One region of the Rhizobium acidisoli genome, then DNA from elsewhere that is predicted to be linked to it. Evidence: riboswitches for the same ligand, from Rfam matches in the RefSeq annotation. Region 1 holds a riboswitch; each other region holds the start of a gene.
What was found. A riboswitch is a leader RNA that binds a small molecule or an ion and turns the genes downstream of it on or off. The one in region 1 is predicted to bind cobalamin.

Region 1 (3,183 bases):
AGCGCCAGCGCCCTCTGGCACTCGATCCAGGCCATCCTGTCGCTGCCCGAGGAGACCCGGCTCTTTTCCGGCCACGACTATCAGCCTGGCGGTCGCCATCCCCGCTGGGAAAGCACGGTGACCGCCCAGAGGGGCGCCAATCCGCATATATCGGGCATCGACGAGGCCGGCTTTGTGGCGCTGCGCCAGGCGCGCGACCGTACGCTGCCGAAGCCGAAGCTGATGCTGCACGCGCTGCAGGTCAACATCCGTGGCGGGCGGCTGCCCGAGCCCGAGGAGAACGGCCGGCGCTATCTGAAGATTCCGCTGGATGCGTTGTAGGAACGCAGGGAGCAGCGCTGCGGCGCGTGCTCCGAGGCTTCGCCCTTGCGGGCTGCGCGCCTCAGCATGAGGGAGGTCGGAGGGTGCCGCACCCACGCAGCGGGAACGGGAGATCTTGTGTCGACGCTCAAGAGAGCCTCATCTTGAGGTGCGGAAGCCGAAGGCTGAAGCCTCGAAAGACGAGGCGGGTGCTTCATTCGCAGAGCGGGATGTGTTTTTAGCAAGGAGCACCGTTGCGGCGTGCTTCGAGGCTTCGCCCTCTCGGGCTGCGCACCTCAGCATGAGGGAGGTTGCTGGATGCCGCGCCCACGACAGTGGGAACGGGAGGATGCTTAAGAGAGCCCTATCCTGGGGTGAGGATGCTGGCACTATACCGGCCGACAGCGCTCCGACGGTCCGTCTCCATTTTTCGCCCACCAGACCCAATCCTCCGCAATAATCATTGACGTCGCGCGGGCCGGCGACGTAACTGGGGGCGACGGTTCCCTGAAGATGACTCCAAGGGGATTAATAGGGAACACGGTGAGGACGACCCAGAAGGGACCGAGACCGTGGCTGCCCCCGCAACTGTATGCGGATTGTCGATCATCTCAGGTGTGGCCAGCGACCGGCCATCTCTGAAGGGCTGATAGCCTCGCCACTGCGATATATCGCGGGAAGGCGGATGAAAGACGGATATCCGCAAGCCAGGAGACCTGCCGTCAATCACGATCCAATCAACCGGGCGGGGATGCCCGGACAAGGAACAGACATGATTGACCTTCTGAACCTCCGCCGAATTTCGGCATGCATCCGTCTCGATTGGACCTCCTGCGGCTAGCGCGCGTCAGCGTGCCTTCGGCCGCGCGTGCGGCATAACCGTGCTTTTTTCCTTCAATCGAGGTTTTCATGCGCCAGATTCTCGCCACCATGACATTTGCCTTCGGGCTGATCGGCCTTGCGGTACCGAGCCTTGCCGCCACCCAATATCCTTTGACCATCACCAATTGCGGTGAGCAGGTGACGTTCCAGAAAGCGCCATCGAAGATCGTTTCGATCGGCCAGGGCATGACCGAAATTCTCTTCTCGCTCGGCCTTGCCGAGAAGATCGCCGGCACGGCCGTCTGGGTCGGTCCGGTCCTGCCGCAATATGCCGAGGCCAACAGCAAGATAAAGCGTCTCGCCGACAATGATCCGAGCTTCGAATCCGTCGTCGGACAGGAGCCCGACCTGGTGGCGGCCGAGTTCGAATGGCATGTCGGCGCACAGGGCTCCGTCGGCAAGCGGGAGCAGTTCCAGGATCTCGGGATCAATACCTATCTCGCGCCGGCCGATTGCGTCGCCAAGGTCAACACCGATGGCGGCGACGGTGTGCGCAAGGAGCTGTTCACGATGGAGCTGGTCTACCGTGAGATCGCCGAGCTCTCGGAGATCTTCGACGTGAAGGAGCGCGGCGATGCGCTGATTTCCAAGTTGAAGAAGCGCGAGGCGGATGCCGTCGCATCGATATCCGGCGCATCGGGCAAGAACCTGCCTATCGTCTTCTGGTTCTCCAGCAAGGAAGTCAACGGCGATGCCTTCATCGCCGGCAAGAACAGCGCGCCTGCCTATATCCTGAAGGCGATCGGCGCCAGGAATGTCCTCACGACCGAAGAGGAATGGCCGCTGGTCGGCTGGGAAACCATCGCCCAGGCGAACCCGGCCGTCATGGTGCTCGCCACCATGGACCGGCGCCGCTACGCCGCCGACGATCCGAAGGTCAAGATCGATTTTCTCGAGAACGACCCCGTGACCAAGGAACTCGATGCCGTCAGGAACAAGCACTTCGTGATGATGGACGCGCAATCGATGAACCCGACGATCCGCACGATCGACGGCATCGAGACCTTGGCGAACGGCATCAAATCCTTCGGCCTGTCGCAGTGAAGGCAGTGTCGGTCAGGCAACAAGGATGGTGGGCGCTTGCCGCGCTCACCATTTCAGCCCTTCTCCTTCTCGGACTGATGATCAGCCTTGCCGTTTCGATCGGCGAGATCGCGATCCCGCTAGCGACGACGGCGGAGGCGGTGTCGAACCGGCTTTTCGGAACGCAATTCGAGCTCAGCCGCATCCACCAGGGCATCGTCTGGGATTATCGTCTGAGCCGGGCGCTGGTTGCAGCCAGCGCCGGCGCGTCGCTCTCGCTCTGCGGTGCCGTCCTGCAGGCGCTGCTGCGCAATCCGCTGGCCGAACCCTATGTGCTCGGCATCTCCGCCGGCGCTTCGACGGGAGCCGTCTGCGTGATGATCCTCGGCCTCGGCTACGGTGTTCTCGGCCTGTCCAGCGGCGCCTTCATCGGCGCGGTCATTGCCTTTCTGCTGGTCGGCTTCCTTGCGACGGGTGCGGGGGGAACCGGCGAGCGCATCATCCTGTGCGGCGTTGCCGGTTCGCAGCTCTTCACTGCGCTGACCTCCTACATCGTGACGACATCGGCGAATGCCGAGCAGGCGCGCGGCATTCTGTTCTGGCTTCTGGGTTCGCTCAGCGGCGTGCGCTGGCCGGATGTCTATCTCTCGGTGCCGATCGCGTTTGCCGGTTTCCTCATCTGCATGGCCCATGTCCGGGCGCTCGATGCTTTCGCCTTCGGCACGGATGCGGCCGCCTCGCTCGGCATTGCCGTGCGCCGCGTCCAGATCCTGCTGTTCGGGCTGACGGCGGCGATGACGGCAAGCGTCGTCAGCATGGTCGGCTCGATCGGCTTCGTCGGCCTGGTCATTCCGCATGCGGCCCGCTTCCTCGTCGGACCGGGCCATCGGTGGCTGCTGCCGGCAACGGCGCTCGGCGGCGCGATCTATATGGTCGGCGCCGATATCGTCTCGCGCATCATCATCCCGCAGCAGGTTC
Region 2 (3,183 bases), 1.3 Mb from region 1:
AGGCAAGCCTCAGGTGACCGACATCGTTTCCTTCGGATTGAGTGAGGCGCAGGTCTTGTCGCGCGCGGCGGTGCTGGAGCAGGGTTCCAGCCATCCCCTAGCGCTGGCGATCCTCAACCGCGCCAAGGCCGACGGCGTCCCCGTGCCGCCGGCCTTCGAGCTGGAGGCGCTGCCGGGCAAGGGCGTCAGCGGCAATGTCGGCGGCGAGACGCTGGATCTGCTGTCACCGTCCGCTGCCCGTGAGCGCGGAGCACTCGATGGCGACAAGGATGCACGCATTACTGTGCTGAACGACGAGGGCAAGAGCGTGTCGGTGCTGCTCGTCAACGGTGTCGCGGCCGGCCTGATCGCCATGCGCGACGAGCCGCGCGAGGATGCCAAGGCCGGGCTTTCCACGCTCAAGTCGGCCGGCGTCAAGGCGATGATGCTGACGGGCGACAACAAGCGGACGGCAGCAGCCGTTGCCGGCATGCTCGGCATCGACTGGCGCGGCGAGATGATGCCTGAGGATAAGCAGCGGGTCGTCGGTGAATTGAAGCGCCAGGGCTTCATCGTCGCCAAGGTCGGCGACGGCATCAATGATGCTCCGGCGCTGGCTGCCGCCGATATCGGCATCGCCATGGGCGGCGGCACCGACGTGGCGCTGGAAACTGCGGATGCCGCCGTTCTCCACGGGCGCGTCGGCGACGTGGCGCGGATGATCGAGCTGTCCAAACGGACGATGCGCAATATCCTGCAGAATATCAGCATCGCGCTGGGACTGAAGGCGGTGTTCCTGGTGACGACGATTGCCGGCATCACCGGTCTCTGGCCGGCAATTCTCGCCGATACCGGCGCCACCGTGCTGGTGACGATCAATGCGCTTAGGCTGCTTCAGGTCAAGGGATAAACCCTATTCGCAGCGACGATGCGGCTGATCGGGAATCGACAATCGTAGAGCCGGCTACAAGCCGGCTCTCTTCGTTCCGGCCTTCTTCACAGCCTGTTTGCTTAAGCCTTCGTTATCCATGTTTTTCACAGGAACGTAGTGATTTCAAACTTGCCGTAACGCAACGCACAAACCATCCGTTGACGTGATTTTGGATTCGCGTACTATATCTAGTGTTCAAGGTTCCTTCGATTCGTGTCGGATCGCGGGCTAAGACGGGAATACGGTGCGTTTCGCCATGACGGCGCAGCAAGGCCGGAGCTGCCCCCGCAACTGTAAGCGGCGAGCAACTGTCCGATTTCAGGTCACTGAGGCATGATGCCTCGGGAAGGCTGGGGCAGGGTGCTTCGACCCGCAAGCCAGGAGACCTGCCTTGAACTAGATGTCCACGGGCGGGGTGTCCGGAAGGTCGCGTGCATGACAGCGGAATGATCCGCGCCTGTTGCGCTGCCCGAACGTCCGCATGAGCACTTCGGGGTTGAAGTCATGTTCAGAATATCAAGGCCGCCGCCCGCGCTAATCCCGATCGTCTCAGGCGTCTAAAGCGCCGACTTGCCAGATCACCATCAAGCATTGACCCGGACGCCACAAGGCGCCCGATCCCTGTCTTGCGTCCTGAATTCTTTGACATCACGAGGAACATGATGAGCGTTACCGTCTACAGCAAACCCGCCTGCGTCCAATGCACTGCCACCTATCGCGCCCTCGACCGTCTGGGCGTCGATTACGACATCGTCGATATCTCCGAGGATGCCGAAGCGCTCGATCGTGTCCGCAGCCTCGGCTACATGCAGGCGCCGGTCGTGATCGCCGGCGAGCGGCATTGGGCGGGTTTCCGCCCCGATATGATCAGCGCGCTCTCCTGACCGAGGAAAAAGGCGATGGGGCTGATCGTCTATTATTCCAGCCGATCCGAAAATACCCATCGCTTCGTTGCCAGGCTCGGACTGCGCGCGGCGCGCATTCCGGCGGGCGGTGCGGATGCGTTCCATATCCGCGAACCCTTCGTGCTTGTCGTGCCGACCTATAGCGGCGGCGACGGCCCAGGGATCATAAAGGGCGCCGTTCCCAAGCAGGTGATCCGTTTCTTGAACGATGCGGAGAACCGAGGACACATTCGTGGCGTGATTGCCGCGGGCAACAGCAATTTCGGCGAGACATACGGGCTCGCCGGCGACGTGATCTCGCAGAAATGCCGGGTGCCGTACCTCTACAGGTTCGAGCTCATGGGCACGGAGGAGGATGTCGCCAACGTCAAACACGGAATGGAACGATTTTGGACACGGGAACAACTCTGACGCGGGATGCGGGTGCAAAACCGCATAACAGTTTTGCTCATCCCGCCGGCGAACGCCCTTTGAAAGCGGTGGAAACGCTCGACTATCACGCGCTGAACGCCATGCTGAACCTCTATGACGATGAGGGCAGGATCCAGCTCGAAAAGGACCGCATGGCGGCGAAGCAGTATTTCCTGCAGCATGTGAACCAGAACACCGTGTTCTTTCACAATCTGAGGGAAAAGCTCGATTACCTCGTGACCGAGGGCTATTACGAGCAGGAGGTTCTCGACCAATATTCCTTCAATTTCGTCCGCGACCTGTTCGACCAGGCCTATGCCAGGAAGTTCCGGTTCCCGACTTTCCTCGGCGCCTTCAAATATTACACCAGCTATACGCTGAAGACCTTTGACGGAAAGCGCTATCTCGAGCGCTACGAGGACCGCATCTGCATGGTGGCGCTGACTTTGGCGCGCGGCGACGAGGCCCTTGCCCGCGACATGGTCGACGAGATCATCTCCGGCCGCTTCCAGCCGGCGACGCCGACCTTCCTCAATGCCGGCAAGAAACAGCGCGGTGAACTGGTTTCCTGCTTCCTGCTGCGGGTCGAGGACAATATGGAATCGATCGGCCGGTCGATCAATTCGGCGCTGCAATTGTCGAAGCGCGGCGGCGGCGTGGCGCTGTCGCTGACGAACATCCGCGAGGCCGGCGCGCCGATCAAGCAGATCGAGAACCAGTCATCGGGCATCATCCCGGTGATGAAGCTGCTCGAAGACAGTTTCTCCTATGCCAACCAGCTCGGTGCCCGGCAGGGAGCCGGTGCTGTCTATCTCAACGCCCATCACCCTGACATCATGCGCTTCCTCGACACCAAGCGTGAGAATGCCGACGAGAAGATCCGCATCAAGACGCTGTCGCTCGGCGTCGTCGTGCCCGACATCAGCTTCGAACTCGCGAGGAACAACGAGGACATGT
Region 3 (3,183 bases), 380 kb from region 1:
GCTGAAGAAGGCGGTGTGAAAATCCGAGACCAGCAGCCTGCCTCCGTGAAAGCTGCTCGAAATTTCGAGGATGCCGCCGGCGATCGCCACGCCCATCGCCATGGAGATACGCTGGGCAACGGCGTTGATCGCGGTCGCCTGGCTGCTGTCGGCATCATCGACATCGCCGAAGGCCATGGCGTTGACGCCCGAAAAGGCCATTGAGCGGAAAAGGCCGCCGATCAGCAGGCAGGCCATGATCAGCGGCAGCGGCGTTTCAGCGGTGAAGAAGCCGTTGATGCCGAGGCAGATTGCCGCCAGCAAGGTGGTGATCGATATGACGGTACGGAAGCCGAAGGCATTGAAGGTGCGCGAGGCGGCAAATTTCGACCCCATGGAGCCGAGCGCGCTGACGAAGGTGACTGAGCCCGATTGCAGCGGCGTCAGGCCGAAGCCGAGCTGGAGCATCAGCGGCATCAGAAAGGGCAGGGCGCCGAGCCCCATGCGGAAATTCGAGGCGCCGAGGATCGCCGCCCGGAACATCGGGTAACGGAACATTTTCGGATCGAGCAGCGGATAGGGCGTGCGGCGGGCATGCAGGAGATAGAGGAGGCCGGCAAGGATGCCGACGGCCACCGTGACATAGCCGTAGATGACGGGCACGGCCGGCAGGCTGATCACCGACAGGCCGAAAACGAAGCCGGAAAAGCCGATGCCGCAAAGGAAGAAGCCCGGAAAATCCATCGGCCGCGGACTGCGCGGCTCGACCGCCGGCAGGAAACGCGTGACGAGGAAGATGCCGAGCACGCCGATCGGGACATTGATCCAGAAGATCCAGTGCCAGCTGAGATAGGTGGTGAGGAAACCGCCGATCGGCGGCCCCATGATCGGGCCGATCAGTGCGGGAATGGTGAGCCAGGCCATGGCATCGACGAGTTCGTGGCGCGGCGTTCCCCGGACCAGCAGCAGGCGGCTGACCGGCGTCATCATCGAGCCGCCGGCGCCCTGGATCAGGCGCGAGACGACGAAGGCCGCGATCGAATTGGAAAAGGCGCAGGCGACCGAGCCGATCATGAAGACGAAGATCGCCAAACGGAAGATGTTGCGCGCGCCGAAACGATCGGACATCCAGCCGCTGATCGGGATGAAGATCGCCAGCGCCACGAGATAGCTGGTGACAGCAAGCTTCAGCGCGATCGGCGAGGTGCCGATATCGGCGGCGATCGCCGGCAGGCTGGTGGCGATGACGGTCGAATCCATCTGTTCCATGAACAGGGCGACCGCAAGGATCATGGGTGTCAGGCGGGGCACGGGCAACCGGGGTGCAAAGAGGAAAGTTGCGGCGCCACGGGCGTCGGTTGGGATCTGTTCGTTTCTACGGCAGCGATGCGCAGCTGTCCACGCGATCGATGTCACATACGGGTGAATGCGGCATGAGGCCGCTTGCCGCAGGGCCGGTTTGCTGAAATAGATGCGCCGTCAGGTGCCCGCTTTTCAAGCGGGAGAATCGGGAATCCGGTGCAAGACCGGAACGTGCCCAACGCTGTAAGGCTGACGTCTGCCGCTCATCATGCCACTGGTTTTCGCCGGGAAGGCTGCGGCAGACGGGTGACGCCGAGTCAGAAGACCGGCCTGGCAAGATAGACCCAACCCGCGCGGACGGCGGGCGGTTGCGTTGTTGGGGATTTGACGATGCGACCCTTTGATGAGGATGCCATGTCAGTGGCGTCCGGTTTTTCTTTGGCCGAACGCGAGGCTGTCTATCATGCGATCATGACGCGACGCGATGTTCGCAGCCAGTTCCTGCCCGAGCCCTTGCCCGACGACGTGGTGGAACGGCTGCTGACGGCCGCCCATCACGCACCCTCCGTCGGCTTCATGCAGCCGTGGAATTTCATTCTGGTGAAAAGTCCAACTGTGCGAGCCCGAATCCGCGATGCCTTTGCCAAGGCCAACGAGGAAGCGGCACTGATGTTTGAGGGCGAGCGGCGGCAGGCCTATCGCTCCCTCAAGCTCGAAGGCATAACAGAGGCGCCGCTCGGCATCTGCGTGACCTGCGATCCCACCCGCAGCGGCAGCGTGGTGCTGGGGCGCACGCACAATCCGCGGATGGACAGCTATTCCACAGTCTGCGCCATTCAGAATCTCTGGCTGGCGGCCCGCGCCGAAGGGGTCGGCATTGGCTGGGTCAGCATCTTTCACGAAGCCGACTTGAAGACCATTCTCGGCATCCCTGAGCATATCGAGGTGGTTGCCTGGCTCTGCGCCGGTTTCGTCGACCGGCTCTACGACCAGCCGGAACTCTCGGTCAAAGGCTGGCGGCAGCGGCTGCCGCTCGAGGAACTCGTCTTCCATGATGGCTGGGGAAGGAGCGAGAGGTAGCGATCACTGCTGCTGCGGCTGCTACTGCTGCGGTTGGGGGCCAGGTGCGGCAGGATTGGCAAGGTCGATCGAGCCCTGGTCGCCGGCGAGGAATTGCGGGCCGACCTGGCGGACCTTATTCTGCGTGGGGTCGTAGGGACGCTCCGGAACCGATGGCTGCGGCGCGGCGGCTGCCGCTGTATCCTTCACCGGCGGATTGGTCCGGATGGTGGTGATCGATCCCTGCTGCGGCGGCTGGCTGATCGCCTGCTTGCCGCGCATCTCGTCGTAATAGGCGGTGAGATTGCAGGCGCAGGCGTTTTTCTCGCCGGGCGCGCGGCTTTTGTAGGCGAAGGCGTTCTTCATGGCGCTGTAGGGCGTGCCGGTTGCGACCGAGATCATGTTCGAGGCTTCCGTGCTCGTCACGTCGCGATAGAAAAGCTGGGTCTCGATGCCGGGGCACATCTTGGCGCAAGTCTGGGCATCGCGGCCGAAATCGACCGACGTGGCGTTCGAGCTGATCGGGAAGAAACCGCCGTCGCAGCTGCGCACGCAGATGGTGCTGACCGGCGAGAGCATATCGGCCCGTGGCAGACCGTAACGCGGATCAACGTCTTGGCCGCCGCCGAGCGGTATGAAGGTATCGGAGCGCATCGCCTGTTCCTCGATGCTCGGGGCGGGGTCGTTGGCGCTGCGCTCGGAGGGGGCGTAGAAATTGTCGCTGTTGCAGCCGTTCTGGTCGAGCGCGGCCATCAGTTCGCGGCGGGCGTCATCGGCGCCGTTCCGGCCGGCTAGTTCGTTGCGGCGGTCCTGGAGATAGCCGATATTGTCGATCATCCGGGT
Region 4 (3,183 bases), 910 kb from region 1:
TGGGCGCATTCGTTGAATGGGCTCTCCTCGTCGCTCACGCTGCCCGGCATCCGGCCCCAGAGACAATAGGAATATTGGATTTCGGCATAGTTCAGAACGCGCCGGAAGGGCTCGTTCGTATCGACTGCACGGGACGCCAGGTCGATAATTCGGCCGCGATAGTCCGAAATCACCGCCATCTCTCCATGCGAGATTTCAGGTATATCGAGGCCGGCATGGCTGCCGCCGGCGTTGCGGCTATGAGCAAGGGCGTTTTCAGCAGGCAGGCAAAAGAAAGCGGCGGCAAAAGCCGTCGACAGGAGTGTTATGGTTCTGCAGCTTTTCATAGTGGCACGAAAACCTAAGGGCGCCGGCAAAACGGCGCCCCTCGATGCGTTCAGTAGAAGGCCCTCGCCGGCCGGCTCCGCTGCCCGTCCTTCACGGCAAGCCGCTTTTCCGCCAGCGCCCCGAAGGCAAGGCCAAGTGTTGCCCAGAGGACCGCATGCATGGCGAGCGTTGTCGTCCGGAAACGCCAGAGCACCATGGCCGAGAAGTTCTCCGGCACCTCGTTGATCGGCGGCAGTAAATAGAGCACGAGGCCGATGAAGACGAGATAGGCGACGCCAGCGATGATCGCGCTGTTCCAGGGGCCGAAACGCTCGGAAAGACGGCGCGACAGCGCCACCGCGGCAATCAGGGCAGCAAGCGAAACGACGATCATCAGGAAGAACAGCTCAGTCCTGACGCCGATCGTATCGGCATTGCCGACCGCCGGCGGGTTGGCCGGATATTTGATAGCGGGAACGAGAACGATCGCCACGAAGGCGGCAAGGGCAATGACCGCCGAGGTGCCGCGCGCCGAAAGATTGCTGACGCGGCCATGCACGAAAGCGAAGGCGAGCGCGAAAAGCCCGCCGACGGCAATGCTGTAGGCCATGACGCCGGTGAAAAGGCCAAGACCGGCCTGTGTGGCCCGGCTGACGATTTCAGGTTCGGCAGCTTCGCCGGCCGCCTGGGCGCTCGCCTCCTCGAAGGCGATTGCCGCATCGACCAGCGGCTCGCCGAAGATATGGGCGAAAGCAAAAACCAGAATGCCAGCGATCAGCCCCGCGAGCATGCCGCGAAGTAGAAGATTTCCGACCATGTCAGTATCCCCCTTAGTGGCAGGGAAAGCCGAGGAGGTGGCGGGCGTCATGCACGAATTCGTGCACATACATGCCGTTGAACAGCGCGGTCGCGCCTTCCTCGGTGCCGACGAAATAGATGGCGATGAGCATCAGCAGGCCGCCGAAGATCGCCCAGGGCAGGATTTCTCCTACGGGGATCGGTGCCGGTGCCGCGACGGGCGCGAAAGTGGTGTCAGACATGTATTCCTCCGGAATGACGCGTTCAGTCGAAAGAGTGCTTGTGCGGTAAGGTCTGACTTCCAGCGCGAAAAACCTTCGACACGCTGGTCACAGTGGCGCGACCGCGCCGGATTTCCACCGGCTTCCAAACCCGCAACAGCCCGGTTATATCTGCACGCCGAAGAGACTGTCAACGATACTTCACCTGCCGGCCAAGGGCTGCTCTACTGTATGAACACGCGCCTTACCTGGATCTGCCATGGTGCAACGGCGGCGAGCCGCAAAGCCATGTTTCCGATCGACGAACCGCTGGAAACCAAGGCAACGGAGGAAGCCGGCAGGATGACCGCCCTGCCCCGCGCCGATCGTATCGCCGTAAGCCCGGCTTTGCGTGCCCGCCAGACTGTCGACGCGCTCGGCCTTCAAGCTCGCATAGACCCTGCACTTGGCGATTGCGATCATGGCCGCTGGGCCGGCAAGTCGATCGCGGCGATCGAGGCCGAGGAGCCGGAGAACCTCATGGCCTGGATGACAAGTCCGGAAGCCGCCCCTCACGGAGGCGAGAGCCTTGTTGATCTTCGAACACGCGTCGCCAGCTGGATGGACAACGAATCCGCCCTCGGCGGCCATGTGATCGCCATCAGCCACGCCACGGTCATCCGAGCGGCGGTAGCCCATGTGCTCCAGGCACCGCCCTCCTCCTTCTGGCTCATCGATGTCGAGCCGCTCGCCGTCATTCGCATGACCAGCAACGGACGGCGCTGGTCTCTGCGTTTCCAGCATTAGCGATCCCTGATGCTTATCCAGCCTTACACAAGCAAATCGCGTCATCTCTATTGAACCCGGTTTCGCCGGGACTACTTCCTTGTCCCAAGGAGATGGAAGACATGACATATGACTGGAGTGGGGAGCGCACGCGTCGCCTGCGTTTAATGCGTGTCGCCACAATCACGGTTCTGGTCGGTCTCATCGTCAGCGTTCCGCTGTTGATGGTCACCGCCTGAAACACGAGAAAGGGCGAGCGATGCACCAGCACGCTCGCCTTCGTTTTTTCCGTTCCCCGCGTCACCAGAAGTGCGTCCGTCTCTCGACGGTGCAGCAAGAGGCTGCTGTCCCCAAAAATTCGCCTTCTGGTTTCAACGAACATTTCAGACTTTCATGATAGTTCGGCATAGGGTGGAGATGGAGAAGGCCATATGCCGGTGTTTTTCCAGAGCAGGGCCGGAAGGCAATGCGTATCGATCGTCGGGCTTGGGATAACTCTCTGGCTCCTCGGCGCGCTTTTGCAGCTTGACGACAGCCTTGTCTTCTTCATGACCGGTTTCGGCGAATATGGTGCCGACAAACTCGTTCTGGCTCTCGGCATCGCCGGCGCCATGAGCTTCATCTATTCGGTGCTGCGCATTGCCGACCTGCGCAAGGAAACGGAACTGCGCGCCGCCGCCCAGGCGAAGGCCGATTGGACCGCAACTCACGACCATCTGACCAAGCTGCCGAACCGCTACGCCTTCGAACGCAAGATCCTGTCACGGCCGATCAAGGACGACGAGGACCAGATCGAGGAGTGGGACCAGAACGTCACGCTTTTCTCCGTCGATCTCGACGGCTTCAAGAAAGTCAACGATCTCGTCGGCCACAAGGGCGGCGATATTCTGCTCATCGAGGTTGCCAGAAGGATCTGCGCGCTCGGCAATGCCGATTGCGTCTATCGCTTCGGCGGCGACGAATTCATCATTGTCGCCTTTGCCCTGACAGCGCAGCGCGAGGAGCGTTTTGCCAAATTGTTGATCCAGGCGGTCACCCGGCCGATCCATATCGATGGTTTTGCCGTCGAAGTCGGCGCCAGCGTCGGCTACGA

Region 2: another riboswitch for cobalamin. It lies ahead of nrdH (glutaredoxin-like protein NrdH); the one in region 1 lies ahead of CO657_RS11925 (ABC transporter substrate-binding protein).
Region 3: another riboswitch for cobalamin. It lies ahead of bluB (5,6-dimethylbenzimidazole synthase); the one in region 1 lies ahead of CO657_RS11925 (ABC transporter substrate-binding protein).
Region 4: another riboswitch for cobalamin. It lies ahead of CO657_RS16300 (CbtB domain-containing protein); the one in region 1 lies ahead of CO657_RS11925 (ABC transporter substrate-binding protein).

The regions. Positions count from the first base shown of each region.
Region 1 is NZ_CP034998.1:2,405,808-2,408,990, reverse strand. Features, by position in the region: gene blh (bifunctional sulfur transferase/dioxygenase Blh) at 1-321, shown strand, start outside; cobalamin riboswitch at 784-1,038, shown strand; gene CO657_RS11925 (ABC transporter substrate-binding protein) at 1,210-2,226, shown strand; gene CO657_RS11920 (FecCD family ABC transporter permease) at 2,223-3,183, shown strand, end outside.
Region 2 is NZ_CP034998.1:3,682,959-3,686,141, reverse strand. Features, by position in the region: gene CO657_RS17980 (heavy metal translocating P-type ATPase) at 1-889, shown strand, start outside; cobalamin riboswitch at 1,092-1,318, shown strand; gene nrdH (glutaredoxin-like protein NrdH) at 1,573-1,794, shown strand; gene nrdI (class Ib ribonucleoside-diphosphate reductase assembly flavoprotein NrdI) at 1,810-2,226, shown strand; gene nrdE (class 1b ribonucleoside-diphosphate reductase subunit alpha) at 2,205-3,183, shown strand, end outside.
Region 3 is NZ_CP034998.1:2,021,386-2,024,568, reverse strand. Features, by position in the region: gene CO657_RS10030 (DHA2 family efflux MFS transporter permease subunit) at 1-1,290, opposite strand, end outside; cobalamin riboswitch at 1,444-1,629, shown strand; gene bluB (5,6-dimethylbenzimidazole synthase) at 1,672-2,361, shown strand; gene CO657_RS10020 (DUF2865 domain-containing protein) at 2,383-3,183, opposite strand, start outside.
Region 4 is NZ_CP034998.1:3,319,127-3,322,309, forward strand. Features, by position in the region: gene CO657_RS16290 (hypothetical protein) at 1-326, opposite strand, end outside; gene CO657_RS16295 (CbtA family protein) at 377-1,123, opposite strand; gene CO657_RS16300 (CbtB domain-containing protein) at 1,137-1,346, opposite strand; adenosylcobalamin (AdoCbl) riboswitch at 1,359-1,501, opposite strand; gene CO657_RS16305 (histidine phosphatase family protein) at 1,557-2,111, shown strand; gene CO657_RS16310 (putative bifunctional diguanylate cyclase/phosphodiesterase) at 2,522-3,183, shown strand, end outside.